3 regions of the Pantoea sp. SO10 genome follow, and region 2 is predicted to be linked to each of the others. Evidence: predicted binding sites of a transcription regulator. Region 2 holds the regulator's gene; each other region holds the start of a gene.
The links. The regulator PurR, encoded in region 2, represses purine synthesis genes. The targets are predictions, from matches to a motif close to CANGCAAACGTTTGCNTG.
Positions count from the first base shown of each region.

Region 1: the regulator PurR is predicted to act here: its motif matches at 2,537-2,554, upstream of rbsD (D-ribose pyranase).
Region 3: the regulator PurR is predicted to act here: its motif matches at 3,394-3,411, upstream of guaD (guanine deaminase).

Region 1 is NZ_CP040095.1:4,183,615-4,188,602, forward strand. Features, by position in the region: gene rbsC (ribose ABC transporter permease) at 1-591, opposite strand, end outside; gene rbsA (ribose ABC transporter ATP-binding protein RbsA) at 588-2,096, opposite strand; gene rbsD (D-ribose pyranase) at 2,104-2,523, opposite strand; gene FCN45_RS19410 (YgiW/YdeI family stress tolerance OB fold protein) at 2,696-3,091, opposite strand; gene qseB (quorum sensing response regulator transcription factor QseB) at 3,272-3,934, shown strand; gene qseC (quorum sensing histidine kinase QseC) at 3,931-4,988, shown strand, end outside.
Region 2 is NZ_CP040095.1:1,875,426-1,880,413, forward strand. Features, by position in the region: gene punR (DNA-binding transcriptional activator PunR) at 110-1,021, shown strand; gene purR (HTH-type transcriptional repressor PurR) at 1,018-2,043, opposite strand; gene FCN45_RS08755 (YnhF family membrane protein) at 2,318-2,407, shown strand; gene FCN45_RS08760 (C40 family peptidase) at 2,464-3,258, opposite strand; gene FCN45_RS08765 (Grx4 family monothiol glutaredoxin) at 3,623-3,958, shown strand; gene rnt (ribonuclease T) at 3,994-4,662, opposite strand; gene gloA (lactoylglutathione lyase) at 4,770-4,988, opposite strand, start outside.
Region 3 is NZ_CP040095.1:2,103,225-2,108,212, forward strand. Features, by position in the region: gene xdhB (xanthine dehydrogenase molybdopterin binding subunit) at 1-462, opposite strand, end outside; gene xdhA (xanthine dehydrogenase small subunit) at 452-1,894, opposite strand; gene guaD (guanine deaminase) at 1,891-3,219, opposite strand; gene ydfG (bifunctional NADP-dependent 3-hydroxy acid dehydrogenase/3-hydroxypropionate dehydrogenase YdfG) at 3,604-4,350, shown strand; gene FCN45_RS09825 (YnfA family protein) at 4,477-4,806, opposite strand; gene FCN45_RS09830 (DUF1283 family protein) at 4,937-4,988, shown strand, end outside.

The DNA.
Region 1 (4,988 bases), 1.9 Mb from region 2:
ACCAAGGCGCGTGTGATGCAGCATGTACCACGCCAGCCCGAACACCGCGACCATCAGCCACACCGGCGTTGGAATGCCCAACGGGCGACCGATACCGAACCAGCCGAACAGATCGGCGTTATCGTTAAAACCGGTATTGATTGGGCTGCCGTTGGTGTAAACCATGGTGACGCCGCGCAGCAGCAACATCATCACCAGCGTGGCGATGAAAGCCTGCACCTTGCCGCGCGCCACAATCACGCCGGTAATACCGCCAATCGCCGCCCCCAGCGCCAGCGAAGCCGCAACGGCCACCAGCGCATTCACTTCTAATCCGACAATCGATGCCGCCACCGCGCCGGTCAGCGCCAGCAGCGATCCCACCGACAGATCAATGCCCGAGGTCAGAATCACCAGCGTCATGCCGACCGCCATGATGGCGTTGACCGACGTCTGCTGCAGAATGTTGAACATATTGGCCAGCGTGAAGAAGTTCGGGCTCTGGCTGGCAACCACGGCGATCAGCACGATCAATGCAATCAGTGATTTCTGCTCCAGCAGCCAGGCTTTGCTGAACCAACGACGGCTGGCGGGTAAGGTTTGGGTGCTCATACTACTAACTCCTCGCTGTGTTGCTTACCGACTGCCGCCGCCATCAGGGATTCCTGGGTAGCTTGCTCACGGGAAAATTCGCCACTCAGATGGCCTTCATGCATCACCACGATGCGATCGCTCATGCCCAGCACTTCCGGCATTTCCGACGACACCAAAATGATGCTCAGCCCTTCGGCTTTAAACTGGTTAATTAACTGATAAATTTCTTTTTTTGCCCCGACATCGACGCCGCGTGTCGGCTCATCAAGAATCAGCACATCGGGGCGCGTCATCAGGCCACGCGCAATCGCCACTTTTTGCTGATTACCGCCAGACAGCAGACCAATCGGTTGCTCCATTGACGGAGTTTTAACGTTGAACAGGCGGATAAAATCGCCCACCGCCAGCTGCTCATCGCTGTGGCGCAGGTTGCCCGCGCCAGTGCTGAAATAGCGCAGCGCGGTCAACGACATGTTCTCTTTCACCGACATGCCGAGCACCAGACCATCGCGCTTGCGGTCTTCCGAGATATACACAATGCCGCTGGCGAGGCCATCCTGCGGAGAGCGGGTCACGATCTCGCGGCCGTTCAGCGTCACTTTGCCTTTGCTGCGCGGCAGCGCGCCGTACAGCACTTTCATCAGTTCAGTACGTCCTGCGCCCATCAGACCCGACACGCCAAGGATTTCCCCTTTGCGCAGCGTAAAGCTGACGTTATCAACGCCCGGACCGCTGAGATTTTCGACTTTTAAGCGGATCTCGCCCGGCTGTTGATCGATACGCGGATATTGATCTTCCAGCTTGCGGCCGACCATCATCTCGATCAGGCTCTCTTCGCTGAGATCGCACACCGCGCGTTCGGCAATAAACTGCCCATCGCGGAACACAGTGACGTCATCGCAAATCTCGAAGATCTCTTTCATGCGGTGCGAGATATAGACGATGCCGCAGCCCTGCGCTTTCAGTTCATTGATGACGCGGAACAGCGACAGCGTTTCGGTATCAGTCAGCGCATCGGTCGGTTCATCCATAATGATGACTTTCGACTCGAAGCTGAGCACTTTGGCGATCTCGACCATCTGCTGATCGCCAATCGACAAATCGCCCACCAGCTTGTGGCTGTCGAAACGCAGATTAAGGCGCTTTAATAGCGCATCCGCTTCGGCATACATCTTTTTCCATTCGATGCGGCCAAAGCGGTTCACAAACTCGCGGCCAAGGAAGATATTTTCAGCAACAGTCAGCTGCGGAATCAGGTTCAGTTCCTGATGGATAATGCCAATGCCTGCTTCCTGCGACGCCTTTGGACCGGAGAACGCCACATCCTTACCCAGCCACTGCAGGGAACCGGCATCCATGCTGTAAATGCCGGTCAGCACTTTCATCATGGTGGATTTGCCCGCGCCGTTTTCACCCACCAGCGCCATCACGCGTCCCGGATAAACGGCCAGCGATGCGCCATTCAACGCCTTCACGCCAGGAAACGACTTTTCAATTCCTTTGAGTTGCAATAACGGTTGCATAGCGGCCTCAGAAGGTCACGCCGGCGCTCAGGATGACATTCGCATACGGAGAACACTCTCCGCTGCGAATGACCGCCTGACTACGCTGCGTATGTTGTTTGAATTGTTCATGGCTGGTGTAACGGATGGTGATGACATTCCCCTGGTGCTGTTGCAAGGCTTCGAGCACGGCGAGCAGTGCGCTGTGGAGCTGCGGATTGTGCTGCTTAATCTCCTCCGCTATCAGGGCGCTTTCGACCTGCATCTCCTGCGTGACAACGTCAACTACCTGTAGAAATTCGGGCGTACCCGGCGTTAACGCCAGATCGATGCGCTGTGGACCGGCCGGAATTGGCAAGCCTGCATCTGCAATCGTCAGCGTATCGGTGTGCCCCAGGCGAGCAATCACATGTGAGACTTCAGCGTTTAACAAGCGACCTTTTTTCATTTATTCCACTCCACAGCGAAACGTTTCGCTGATCGGGAGTGTATAAAATGCGCACGGCAACTCAATGACGGCATCACGGAAATGTGATCGCCATCGAAACGTTTCGCTTGTGCCAGAGAGAATTTGAGTTTGGTGGGATTTTGGAGCCGCTGCTGCGGCCCCGAAGATGGGATTACGGCAGTTTACGTACCTGTTTCACGTCCAGTTCGATCGAGTTGAAATCTTTATCCAGTTCGCCGGTCAGTTCTACCTGATCCTTCGGCGTGATGGTCAAACCGTTCCAGCGTTTATGATCGATTTCAACCTTCATGGTGCCGGTGGCATCACGGAACTGATAATCCTCATCACCGATTTGCTTCTCAAGCGTACCGCGCACGGTAATCCAGCTATCGTCTTTCATCTCTGCGGCCTGTTTCACCGTGACAACGCTGGTGTTATCGGCTTTGAACCCACCGGACTTCACCTGCGCGGATGGCGCATTGGGATCAACAAAGCCACCTTGCTGAGCGGCAAGAACCGGCGTGGCGGCCAGGGCGACAATCGCTAACAGAGCTGCGGACTTTTTCATAATTCACCTCTTTTCCATGAATGTGTCGGTTTACGGGAGCTATTTCACCATAAGGTTCTTAACAGGATCTTAAGAGAATCCGTTTGGCTAACATTCATGAAAAATAGTCTATTTGACGGGATTTTCGCTGTACAAGAGCAATTGTGCTTCGTATAACTCCGCTTAATAGAAGGAGAGTTGATGCGCATTTTACTGATTGAAGATGACACGCTGATTGGCGACGGTTTGAAAGTCGGGTTGACCAAACTCGGTTTCAGCGTGGATTGGTTTGTCTCCGGCGAAGCCGGATTTCAGGCGTTGACCGCCGCGCCCTGGGACGCAGTGGTGCTGGATCTGTCGCTGCCCGAACGCGATGGTCTGGATATCCTGCGTCAGTGGCGCCAGCAAGGACACGATGTGCCGGTGCTGATCCTCACCGCGCGCGATGCGCTCGATCAGCGCGTCCAGGGATTGCAACTCGGCGCCGACGATTATCTGTGTAAGCCGTTTGCGTTAACAGAAGTGGCGGCACGCTTGCAGGCGTTGATCCGTCGCCGTCATGGGCAACTGCAGCCGGAACTGAAACACGGCAACGTGGTAATGGCGCCCGGCAGCCACAGCGTGCTGTGCGATGGCGAACCCGTTAGCCTGAAAAGCCGCGAACTGGCGCTGCTGGAACTGTTTCTGCGTAATCCTGGCCGCGTGCTGACGCGCAGTCAGCTGGAGGAGAAGCTCTACAGCTGGGATGAAGATGTCTCCAGCAATGCGGTGGAAGTGCACATTCATCATCTGCGCAAGAAACTCGGCAGCCAGTTTATTCGTACCGTACACGGCGTCGGTTATACGCTGGGAGCGGCGGAATGAGTCTGTTTCTGCGCCTCGCCATCGGCTTTGTGCTGCTGATTATAGTGTGCGGCGGCCTGGCCGGCCTCAGCGCCTGGCATCAAACCCGCGATACGGTGAACGAGCTGTTTGATACTCAGCAAATGCTGTTCGCCAAACGGCTGATAGCGCTTGATCCCACCTCACTGCAGGACGTGACGTTGCCGAAAACCAAAGCGATCCTGCGCCATCACCGCGGCGATCAGGATGATGATGCGCTGGCATTTGCCATTTTCAGCGCGGCAGGCCAACCATTGTTGAACGACGGCGAAAACGGCCGTGATCTGCAATTCGATCATCAGCGCGATGGCTTTGTTGATGGCCGGCTGCGCGGTGATAAAGACAGCTGGCGCCTGGTGTGGCTCACCTCCGAGGATAAGCGCTATCGCGTGGTGGTCGGGCAAGAGTGGGAATACCGCGAAGATATGACGCGCGATCTGGCGCTCAGCAGCCTGCTGCCGTGGCTGATTGCCATGCCCTTTATGTTGCTGTTGCTGCTGGCGCTGGTGTGGTTCGAGCTGCGCCCGTTGAAACGCCTTACGCTTTCCCTGCATCAGCGTGCGCCGGATGATGCCACGCCATTGCCGGACACGCGCTTGCCTAAAGAGGTGAAGCCGCTGGTGGTGGCACTTAACGGTTTGTTCAGTCGTATGGCGCATCTGGTGCAGCGCGAACGTCGTTTTACCTCCGATGCCGCCCATGAACTGCGCAGCCCGCTGGCGGCGCTGCGCGTGCAGAGTGAAGTGATTCAACTGGCTGATGATGATGAGGCGATGCGCAAACGCGCCATTCAGCAACTGGATAGCGGCATCGTGCGCGCCACGCGTCTGGTGGATCAGCTCTTAACGCTGTCACGCGTGGAAGCAGACGATCTGCGCAGCGAGTTTCAACCGGTGGCGCTAGCGCCGCTGCTGCAAAACCTGCTGGCGGAGCACTTCCCGCAGGCAGAACAACAAAACACCGCTTTGCAGTTCACCAGCCATGCCGAACCGGTGATGAACGGTCATCCGCTGTTGCTGGGGTTGATGGTGCGCAA
Region 2 (4,988 bases):
TTGATTCTCTTTTGGGCAGGGTAAACGCCGGGGAGTGTAAAAGGATGCAGCGCGCTTTGTGAAACGCTAATATTTGCATGATGCTGTTAAAATTTTTGAAGGCAAAATTATGTGGTCAGAATATGCGCTTGAAGTGGTGGATGCAGTAGCGCGCACCGGCAGTTTTAGCGCGGCAGCGCAGGAGCTGCATCGCGTGCCCTCTGCCGTCAGTTACACTGTGCGCCAGCTGGAAAACTGGCTGGCGGTGCCGCTGTTTGAGCGCCAGCATCGGGAAGTGGTGATGACAGCGGCGGGCGAGCATTTTGTGCGGGAAGGCCGTTCTGTTATCAAAAAAATGCTGGCAACTCGCCGACAGTGTCAGCAACTGGCAAATGGCTGGCGCGGCGAGTTGAGCATCGCGGTCGACTGCATTGTAAAACCGCAGCGTACGCGACAGTTAGTGAAAGACTTCTACCGCCATTTTCCCGACATGGAGCTGATTATCAGCTACGAAGTGTTCAACGGCGTGTGGGATGCGTTGGCTGATGGTCGGGTGGATGTGGCGATTGGCGCAACTCAGGCCATCCCGGTGGGCGGACGTTTTGCCTTTCAGGATATGGGCGCGCTGAACTGGCGTTGTGTGGTGAGTCCCGATCATCCGCTGGTTAACAGCAAGGAGCTGGATGATGAAACCTTGCGGGCGTGGCCATCGCTGGTGCTGGAAGATACCTCGCGTGCGTTGCCGCGCCGTATGACATGGACGCTGGATAATCAGCGGCGGTTGGTGGTGCCAGAGTGGGAAACCGGGATGGATTGTTTGCTGGCAGGATTATGCGTCGGCATGGTGCCTGGCCATTTGGCGCGTCCACTGCTGGACAGCCAAAAACTGGTCGAGCTGGCGCTACCGCAGGCGTTTCCGGACAGTCCGTGCTGCGTCAGCTGGTCAGAACAGCGCGCGTCACCGGCGCTGGCGTGGTTACTGGCTTATCTCGGGGATGCGGAAACGCTGAACCACGAATGGCTCAGCGAAGTGTCGGCTTAGCGGCGGTAGTCGCGGAACGGACCGTACGCCACCGAACGGCGTTCAATCAGCGTTGGCTGGACTTCGATAGTTTGCGGATCTTCGCGCTTGCTGGTGATGCGATCCAGCAGCATTTCCAGCGCTTTTTCACCCAGTTCAGCTTTCGGCTGGTGCACGGTGGTGAGCGCTGGTGTGAAATAGCGCGCGTTGCGCACGTTATCGTAGCCAATCACCGAGATATCCTGCGGTACGCGCAAACCCATCTCATCAGCAGCGCAAATCGCGCCCATCGCCATGATATCGCCACCGCAGAACACCGCGGTTGGACGCTGTTTCTGATTTAAGATCTGTTGCATCGCCTGATAGCCCGATTCAGGCTCAAAGTCGCCCTGAACCACCCACTCCGGACGCACTGTAATGCCCGCTTCGTTCATTGCCTGCAGGAAGCCAGCATGACGTCCACCGCCGGTGTTGCGCTCCATTTGGCCAGGAATGGCACCGATATCGCGATGGCCACGTTCAATCAGATAACGCCCGGCGAGATAGCCGCCCTGAAATGCATTGTCCTGCACGGTATCGGTGAAATCACCGCGTGACGCGCCCCAATCCATCACCACCATGGGGATATTGCGGTTCTCTTCCAGCATCTGCAGCAAATCGTCTGGATATTCCGAACACATCACCAGCAGACCATCGACGCGCTTTTGCGCCATCATTGACAGGTAAGCGCGCTGCTTTTGCAGATCGTTGTGCGCATTGCCGAGAATCAGCGTATAGCCGCGTTCGAAGCAGCGGTTCTCCACCGCTTCGATAATTTCAGCGAAGTAGGGCGCTTCGCTGGAGGTCGCCAGCAGACCCAAGGTTTTGGTGTGATTAACTTTAAGACTACGCGCCACGGCACTTGGCGAGTAGTGTAATTCTTTGATCGCTTCCCATACGGCGTTACGCGTCTCTTCCGCAACGAAACGCGTTTTGTTGATGACATGCGAAACCGTGGTGGTTGAGACCCCCGCGCGTTTTGCGACATCTTTAATTGTTGCCATGAAAATGGTGCTCCTGGGCTTATCGCAACTTACTGATAAGTATATTGTTAAACGTTTGCGTCTGCTAATGCTTTTACAGCCCAAAAAAGCGGGCAAAACGGCATGTTCAAGCAGGCAAAATCACTTCATCACGCTGTAAATACAGCCTGCGCAAAATCTGTTGCGCAACGAAAGGCGGCGATTCTAGCAAGCTGGCGCGGATAACACGAGATTTTTGCCTATTGCTATGCGAAAATCGTCTTAACCCTAATAATTGTGTGACTAAGGAGTTGTGATGAATACCGACCTGAAGCTGGCGCTAATGACCACTGTTGGCGCACTGTTGATGATTATCGCCTTCAGCTTTACCGCGATCATGCATTAACAAAAAAGCCGGAGCTGAGAACAGCATCCGGCTTTTTCATGTCTGTTGCGCAACAACTAGCGAATGGTTTTTGGCGTCATCATACGACGCGCGCCCACATAGTGTTTCTGCCAGTAATCCTCACCCAATGCGCTAATCTGAATATCTTTGCCGGTACGCGGCGACTGAATGAATTTGCCATTGCCAAGATAAACGCCCACATGGTCGGCGGTACCGCGATTGTTGATGCGGAAGAACACCAGATCGCCTTTCTCCAGCATTTCACGCTTAATCGGTGCCGCATCACGCAGGTGATACATCTCATTGGCGGTGCGTGGCAGTTTGAATTTCACCAGATCTTTATAGGCGTACCACACCAGGCCGCTGCAATCGAAACCGGTGTGTGGCGAAGCGCCGCCCCACTGATAAGGTTTGCCGAGTTGACCCATTAATTTGGTCATCGCCGTTTCACGCGCTTTTTGATAACGCTGACGGTGCGCTTTACTCATTTTGATGCCGGTCAGCGCTAACGCTTCATCATCGACGGCGATCTCGGGCGTTTTCTTCGCTAAACGTTGATGACCGTATTTCTTAGCAGAGAGTTTCAGTGGGGATTTTTTGCTGGTGGTTTTGTGCAGCGCGATGTCTGTTTTGCTCTGTTTTTTGAGTTTGAATTTTTGAACAGCGGTCAGACGCGATTTTTTGGTGGTGGTGGTTTTTACCGGACGTCGTTTGCGGCGCTCGTCTTCACGTGCGCTCTTTTTCTCTGCTTTAAGCGAACTGGCGTTAACGGGCGCATGCGGAGATGCAGCGGCCACATTAAAGAACAGTTGGGCAAAAGCCAGTATGAAAAGCGTAATTAGTAGACGCATAATCCGGTTACAGGTTAAGCAGGCTGAATCAAAGCAGACTGCGTAAAAGTGAGAGAAATCTGATCAAGTGACCAGCGCCGAGGCAATTCTAATCCACTTTTTTTACAAAAGGTAAGGCCTTTTTCTATTAATATGTTACCAGATTGATTCTGTAGCAAAAATGAGCGATTTCAGCTGGTTAACACAGCGAAATTATTGCTAATTATTAATTTATTAATGCCAATTAATGATATGAAAATGTTATTTGTCATGCGTTAACTTAACAAACATGGCGATTAGCCAGTGCAAAGGCAAAATCCCGTTTTCAGTCCGGGAGCGAAATCGCTACAATAAACAAACACGAAGTAGAAGATTAAGGAAGGCAATAATGAGTACTGTTGAAAAAATTCAGCGTCAGATCGCAGAAAACCCGATTCTGCTGTACATGAAAGGTTCGCCGAAGCTGCCAAGCTGCGGTTTCTCGGCGCAAGCCGTGCAGGCGCTTTCTGCGTGTGGCGAGCGTTTCGCTTACGTGGACATTCTGCAGAACCCGGATATTCGCGCTGAAATGCCAAAATACGCTAACTGGCCAACCTTCCCGCAGCTGTGGGTCGACGGTGAACTGGTCGGCGGCTGCGACATCATCGTTGAGATGTTCCAGCGCGGTGAACTTCAGCCACTGCTGAAAGAGACCGCTGAGAAGTATAAAGAAGCGGAATAATGCAGAAGGCCGACACATGTCGGCCTTTTCTTTAGTTACCCGGCAGACGCCTCGTCTGCGGATTTTTCACTGAAAGCCAGCGGCCAGCCGCCCAGGCGTTTCCAGCGGTTCACCAACTCACAGAACAGCGTCGCGGTTTGCTCGGTGTCATACAGTGCCGAATGCGCCTGCGTGCTATCAAACTCCATTCCCGCCGCTTTACAGGCTTTCGCCAACACGGTTTGCCCCAGCACTAAACCGCTCAGTGCCGCGGTATCAAAAGTGGCAAACGGGTGAAACGGATTGCGCTTCAGGCTGGTGCGCTCGGCGGCCGCCATCACGAAGTTGAGATCGAAAGTGGCATTGTGCGCCACGATAATGGCACGATTGCAGCCGCTATCTTTGGTGCCTTTGCGCACCATTTTAAAAATCGCATGCAGGGCTTCATATTCGCTTACCGCACCGCGCAGCGGATTGGTGGGATCGATGCCGGTAAACGCCAGCGCCGCAGGATTCAGAATGGCGCCTTCAAACGGTTCCACATGGAAGTGCAGCGTTTCATCACGGTGCAACCAGCCGTCTTCATCCATTTTCAGCGTGGTGGCTGCAATTTCCAGCAGTGCATCGGTTTGTGCATTGAAACCCGCGGTTTCAACGTCGATCACAACAGGATAAAAACCGCGGAAGCGTTGGTGGAGAGCGTTTAAAGCGTTCGATTCAGACATCAGGATCTCATGGCAATAAATAGGGCAGCGCGCATTATGGCAAAAATCGCAGGAGGGTGCAGCAGGAGAGGGAAGTCAGCCTGCAAATAGCAGGCTGACGGGCAACCTTAGTTGCCTAAGCCGTGACCGGCATGTTTGTTTTCAATCAGCTCGATTTTGTAACCGTCTGGATCTTCAACAAACGCAATAATAGTCGAACCGCCTTTTACCGGGCCCGCTTCACGCGTTACGTTGCCGCCCGCGCTGCGAATGCGTTCGCAGGTGTCAGCGACATTGTCCACGCCCAGCGCGATATGGCCGTAAGCGTTGCCGAGATCGTATTTATC
Region 3 (4,988 bases), 230 kb from region 2:
CGCTTCACGCACGTCGAGGACGGCCGGTAGCGCTTCGTACTCCACGATCGCCGCTGCGGCGCCGGCACGCGCCGCTTCGGGTGAATCAGCGGCGACGGCAATGACGATTTGACCGAAATATTCGATTGTGTCCTGCGCCAGCAGCGGATCGCCCGGTTCGAGCGGACCGACATCGTTGAGGCCCGGCACATCGCGCCACGTCAGCACGCTGACTACACCCGGCACCGCGTAACATGGCTGCACATCCAGTTTGGTGATGCGCGCATGCGCATGCTCACTCAGACGCGGACAGAGATGCAGCAATCCTGGCAGATCTGGCTTGTCGTCGATATACAGCGCTTCACCGGAGACATGCTTATCGGCACTTTCGTGTTTATTGCTGCGCCCGACGCCCGTTTGCATGTCGGTGGCAAACTGGGCTTTGAGCAGCGTTTCGTTCAGTTCCGGACGGTTATGAGACATAGCGCGATACCTCAGTAATGGTCAGCTCGCCAGACGCTTGTGCGTAATAGCGGCGCAATAGATTGCGCGCCACCTGCAGGCGGTAATCGGCGCTGGCGCGGAAGTCGCTTAGCGGCTGGAAATCCTCACTCAGCGCGGCGCAGGCTTTTTCGATGGCGCTGAGATGCAGCGGCTGGCCCAGCAGTTGTGCTTCAGCCGCCAGCGCGCGTTTTGGCGTGGCGGCCATACCCCCAAAGGCGAGCCGCGCTTCCACAATTACCCCTTCCGCGATGTGCAGATTGATAGCGGCGAAAACCGCGGAAATATCATCATCCAGCCGTTTAGCCACTTTCCACGCCGCAAAGTTGGGTGACACCGTCACTTTGGCGATGGTGATGCTGTGAATGAATTCTCCCGGCAGCAAGACAGTTTGACGATAAGCAGTAAAGAATTGATCGAGCGGGACTTCTCGCTGCTTGTTGCCCTGCTGCAAGACCAGACGCGCATTTAAAGCCAGCAGCATCGGCGCGCAATCACCAATCGGCGATGCGTTACCAATATTGCCGCCGAGCGTGCCCTGATTACGAATTTGCAATGAGGCAAAACGCTCCAGCATGCTGCTAAACGCTGGAATGTGCTGCGCTAAAAACTGATAGCAATGCTGCAATGAGGCGGCAGCACCGAGGTAAAGATGCGTTTCATCTTCGTGGCAGACCTTCAACTCATCAATCTGCTCCAGCGCGATCAGCAGCGGCAAGCGCTGATATTGCTGAGTGATTTGCAGCGTCAGATCGGTACCGCCAGCCACCAGGCGGGCTTCAGGATATTGCTGATAGAGCTCGGCGAGTTGCGCTACTGTTTTCGGCAGATAGCAGCGGCTGCCCGCGGCTTCGATGATCTGTACTTCATCGTTGCTGAGCGCCTGTAAACGCTGTACTAGCGCGGGTGCATTGGCACGGAAGGCATCCGCATCTGGTTGTTCACACGCCTGCTGCGCCGCATCCATGATCGGACGATAGCCGGTGCAACGGCATAAATTACCCGCCAGCGCCTGTTCTGCCTGATGTCGATCCCAGCCAGCGCTGTTTTTCTGCAGAGTAAACAGCGACATCACAAAACCCGGCGTGCAGTAGCCGCATTGCGAGCCGTGGCAATCCACCATCGCTTGCTGCACGCTGTGCAGTTCGCGGCCCTGCTTGAGATCTTCCACGGTAATCAATTGCTTGCCTTGCAGGCTGCTGACCAGCGTCAAACAGCTGTTCACCGCCTGATACTGCATCTGCCCATCGACGACTTTACCGAGCGTGACGGTGCAGGCACCGCAATCGCCAGACGCGCAGCCCTCTTTGGTACCGCGACGCTGCTGCTGGCCGCGCAGGTAGTTAAGCACGGTGAGATTGGGATCAAGCTCGCATTCGGTGATTAAACGATCGTTGAGTAAGAACTGGATCATGCGATTTGCTCCTCACTTTCGCGCTGCCAAACCGGTTTGCCGCTCACCCAGGTTTGCGCGATGTTGCGGTCGTCGCCAAGCGTCATCATTACAAACAGCCGCTCCCAGATGTCTTTGCTGTTGGCATTGCGCAGCTTCTGCAGCGGCGACACCGCCGCATCGAGTACCACGAAATCGGCCTCTTTGCCGGGGTTAAAATTGCCGATAACGTCATCCAGATCGAGCGCGTGCGCGCCGCCTAAGGTGGCGTGATAAAACGCTTCGCAGGCGCTGAGTTTGTATTGCTGTAGCTGGCCGACTTTGTAGGCTTCGCCCAGCGTTTGCAGCAGATTAAAGGTGGTGCCTGCGCCCACGTCGGTGCCAATGCCCATGCGTACGCCCTGCTGCCAGCAGCGTTTGATGTTGAATAAGCCGCTGCCGAGGAACAGGTTTGAGGTCGGGCAGAAGGCAATTGATGAATCGGTGTCATGCAGGCATTGCCACTCTTGATCTTCCAGATGCAGGCAGTGCGCGAACACGCTGCGTTTGCCGGTAAGTTGGTGATGATGATAAACATCAAGATAGCCTGCGCGCTCCGGGAATAGCGCTTTTACCCAAGCGATCTCCTGCGGATTTTCACTTAGGTGCGTGTGCATCCAGACATCAGGAAACTCCTCGCGCAGCTGACGCACTTTATCCAGCAATTCCGGCGACGAGGTCGGTGCAAAGCGCGGCGTGAGCGCATAGCTCAGGCGACCGCGCTGATGCCAGCGCTCAATCAGTTCACGCGTGTGCTGATAACTCTCTTCCGGCGTTTCGGTCAGGTATTCCGGCGCGTTACGATCCATCATCACTTTGCCAGCAATCAGCCGCATATCCAGCTGCTGCGCGGCGCTGAACAGCGAGTCGACCGACTGCTTATGCACGGTGCCGAACACCAGCGCGGTGGTGGTGCCATTCGACAGCAGCTGATGCAGGAAGAACGCCGACATTTTTGCCGCGTGATCGGGACAGTGATATTGGCTCTCCACCGGGAAGGTATATTGGTTGAGCCACTCCAGCAGCTGTTCGCCAAAGGCGCCGATCATTTCGGTTTGCGGATAATGAATATGGGTATCGATAAAGCCGGGCACGATCAGTTTACCGCGCAGATCGGTGACGCGAGTGGGATCAACGCGCCCTTCCGCGATTTGCCAGCTTTCCAGGCTGACCACTTTGCCGTCACGCAGCGTTAATAAGCCATCTTCGAGATAGCGTGCATTGGCAGCGATGTCGTCTGGCTGCGCGGCCAGAGCGGTGAAATCAAAGAAGCTGGCGCGCAGCAGCGTTTCGGGTGCGTAAAGCATAATGGTTCCTTGGTGCTTTTTTATGAGTGCAGGTGATTGCCTTAAAGATAGTTTGCAAAGCGCATGCCAATGCAAAGAACAAAAAATACTGTTTACTTTCAATATAATAGGTTGTTCCGATGCGTTTTTGTGTCAAGCTTGACGAGCAAACGTATGCGCAACCGGTTGCCTGCTATCGCAAACGGTTGCGATTTAACATTGCGGCGAGTTTTATTGCGCATGGCGTGATTATCGCCTGTTGAGATGCGTCTTTGTGGTGCGCCATTGCACTCGTAATGTGCAGGAAAAATCCTGCAACACGCTGCTTTGGGTTTTCATGAGCATGGGTTCGAGGTTAATGCTAAGGTGTGGCTGATAACCTGAAATCGTATAAGGAACAGTGAGATGATTATTTGTGTTACTGGCGCAACTGCTGGTTTTGGTCAAAGTATTACCCGCCGCTTCATTGCTACAGGTCACAAAGTGATCGCCAGCGGACGTCGCGCTGAGCGTTTAAAAGAGCTGAAAGATGAGCTGGGCGACAATCTGTATACCGTTCAGCTGGACGTGCGTAATCGCGCCGCCATCGATGAAGCGATCGCCTCCCTGCCCGCTGAATGGCGCAATATTGATGTGCTGGTTAACAATGCTGGCCTGGCGTTGGGTGTGGAACCGGCGCACAAAGCCAATATCGAAGACTGGGAAAATATGATCGACACCAACAACAAAGGTTTGGTGTACATGACGCGTGCGGTGCTGCCGGCAATGGTTGAACGCAATGTTGGTCATATCGTGAATATCGGTTCGATTGCCGGCAGCTGGCCTTACTTGGGTGGCAACGTGTATGGCGCGACCAAAGCGTTCGTGCGCCAGTTCAGCCTGAATCTGCGTACCGACCTTCACGGCACCGCGCTGCGCGTGACCGATATCGAGCCAGGTTTGGTGGGCGGAACCGAGTTCTCAAACGTGCGCTTTAAGGGCGATGACGATAAAGCGGGCCAGGTTTATGAAGGCACCACCGCGCTGACGGCGGAAGATGTCACCGAAGCGGTGTATTGGGTGACGACGCTGCCGAAGCACGTCAACATCAATACGCTGGAGATTATGCCGGTGACGCAAACCACCGCGGGACTGAAGGTGCATAAAGGTTAATCGCGGTTACACGCTGTTTGATCGAAATACCCGGGGCGACCATCCTGTGAGGCGCTCCGGCGGCTTTTGCCGCGACGACCGCATCGGGATGTTTCCCCTGATCTCGCACGCCGGTGTGGCCGATGATTACGCGCGGCCCCAACCGGTCACGATAATCAACATGCCGCTCAAGGCGACCAGCGCGCCGACCCAATCCCACGTACTCAGTTTTACGCCATCCACCACGCGCAGCCAGATTAGCGCCGTCAGCACGTATACGCCGCCATAGGCCGCATAAACGCGCCCGCTCGCGGCGGGATGCAACGTCAACAACCAGACAAACAGCGCCAGACTTGCCGCGGCTGGCACCAGCAGCCACGCAGTCATGCCCTTCTTCAACCATAGCCACGGCAGGAAACAGCCAACAATTTCCGCTATCGCAGTGAAAAAAAACAGCAAGGCGGTTTTGACCAGCATAGAAAATCTCTCGCTAAGCTAAACAAAGCGCTCACCGCTGGTGAGCAAAGAAGCAGCGATGATATACTAGCGCCAGTGGTTGTTACAGCCGCGATCCCGGCTGTGCTGGTGTTAACTGAAGGAAATGACGATGAAAAAACTGTTTTCCGCCCTGCTGGCTACCGTGGTGACGTCGAGCCTGT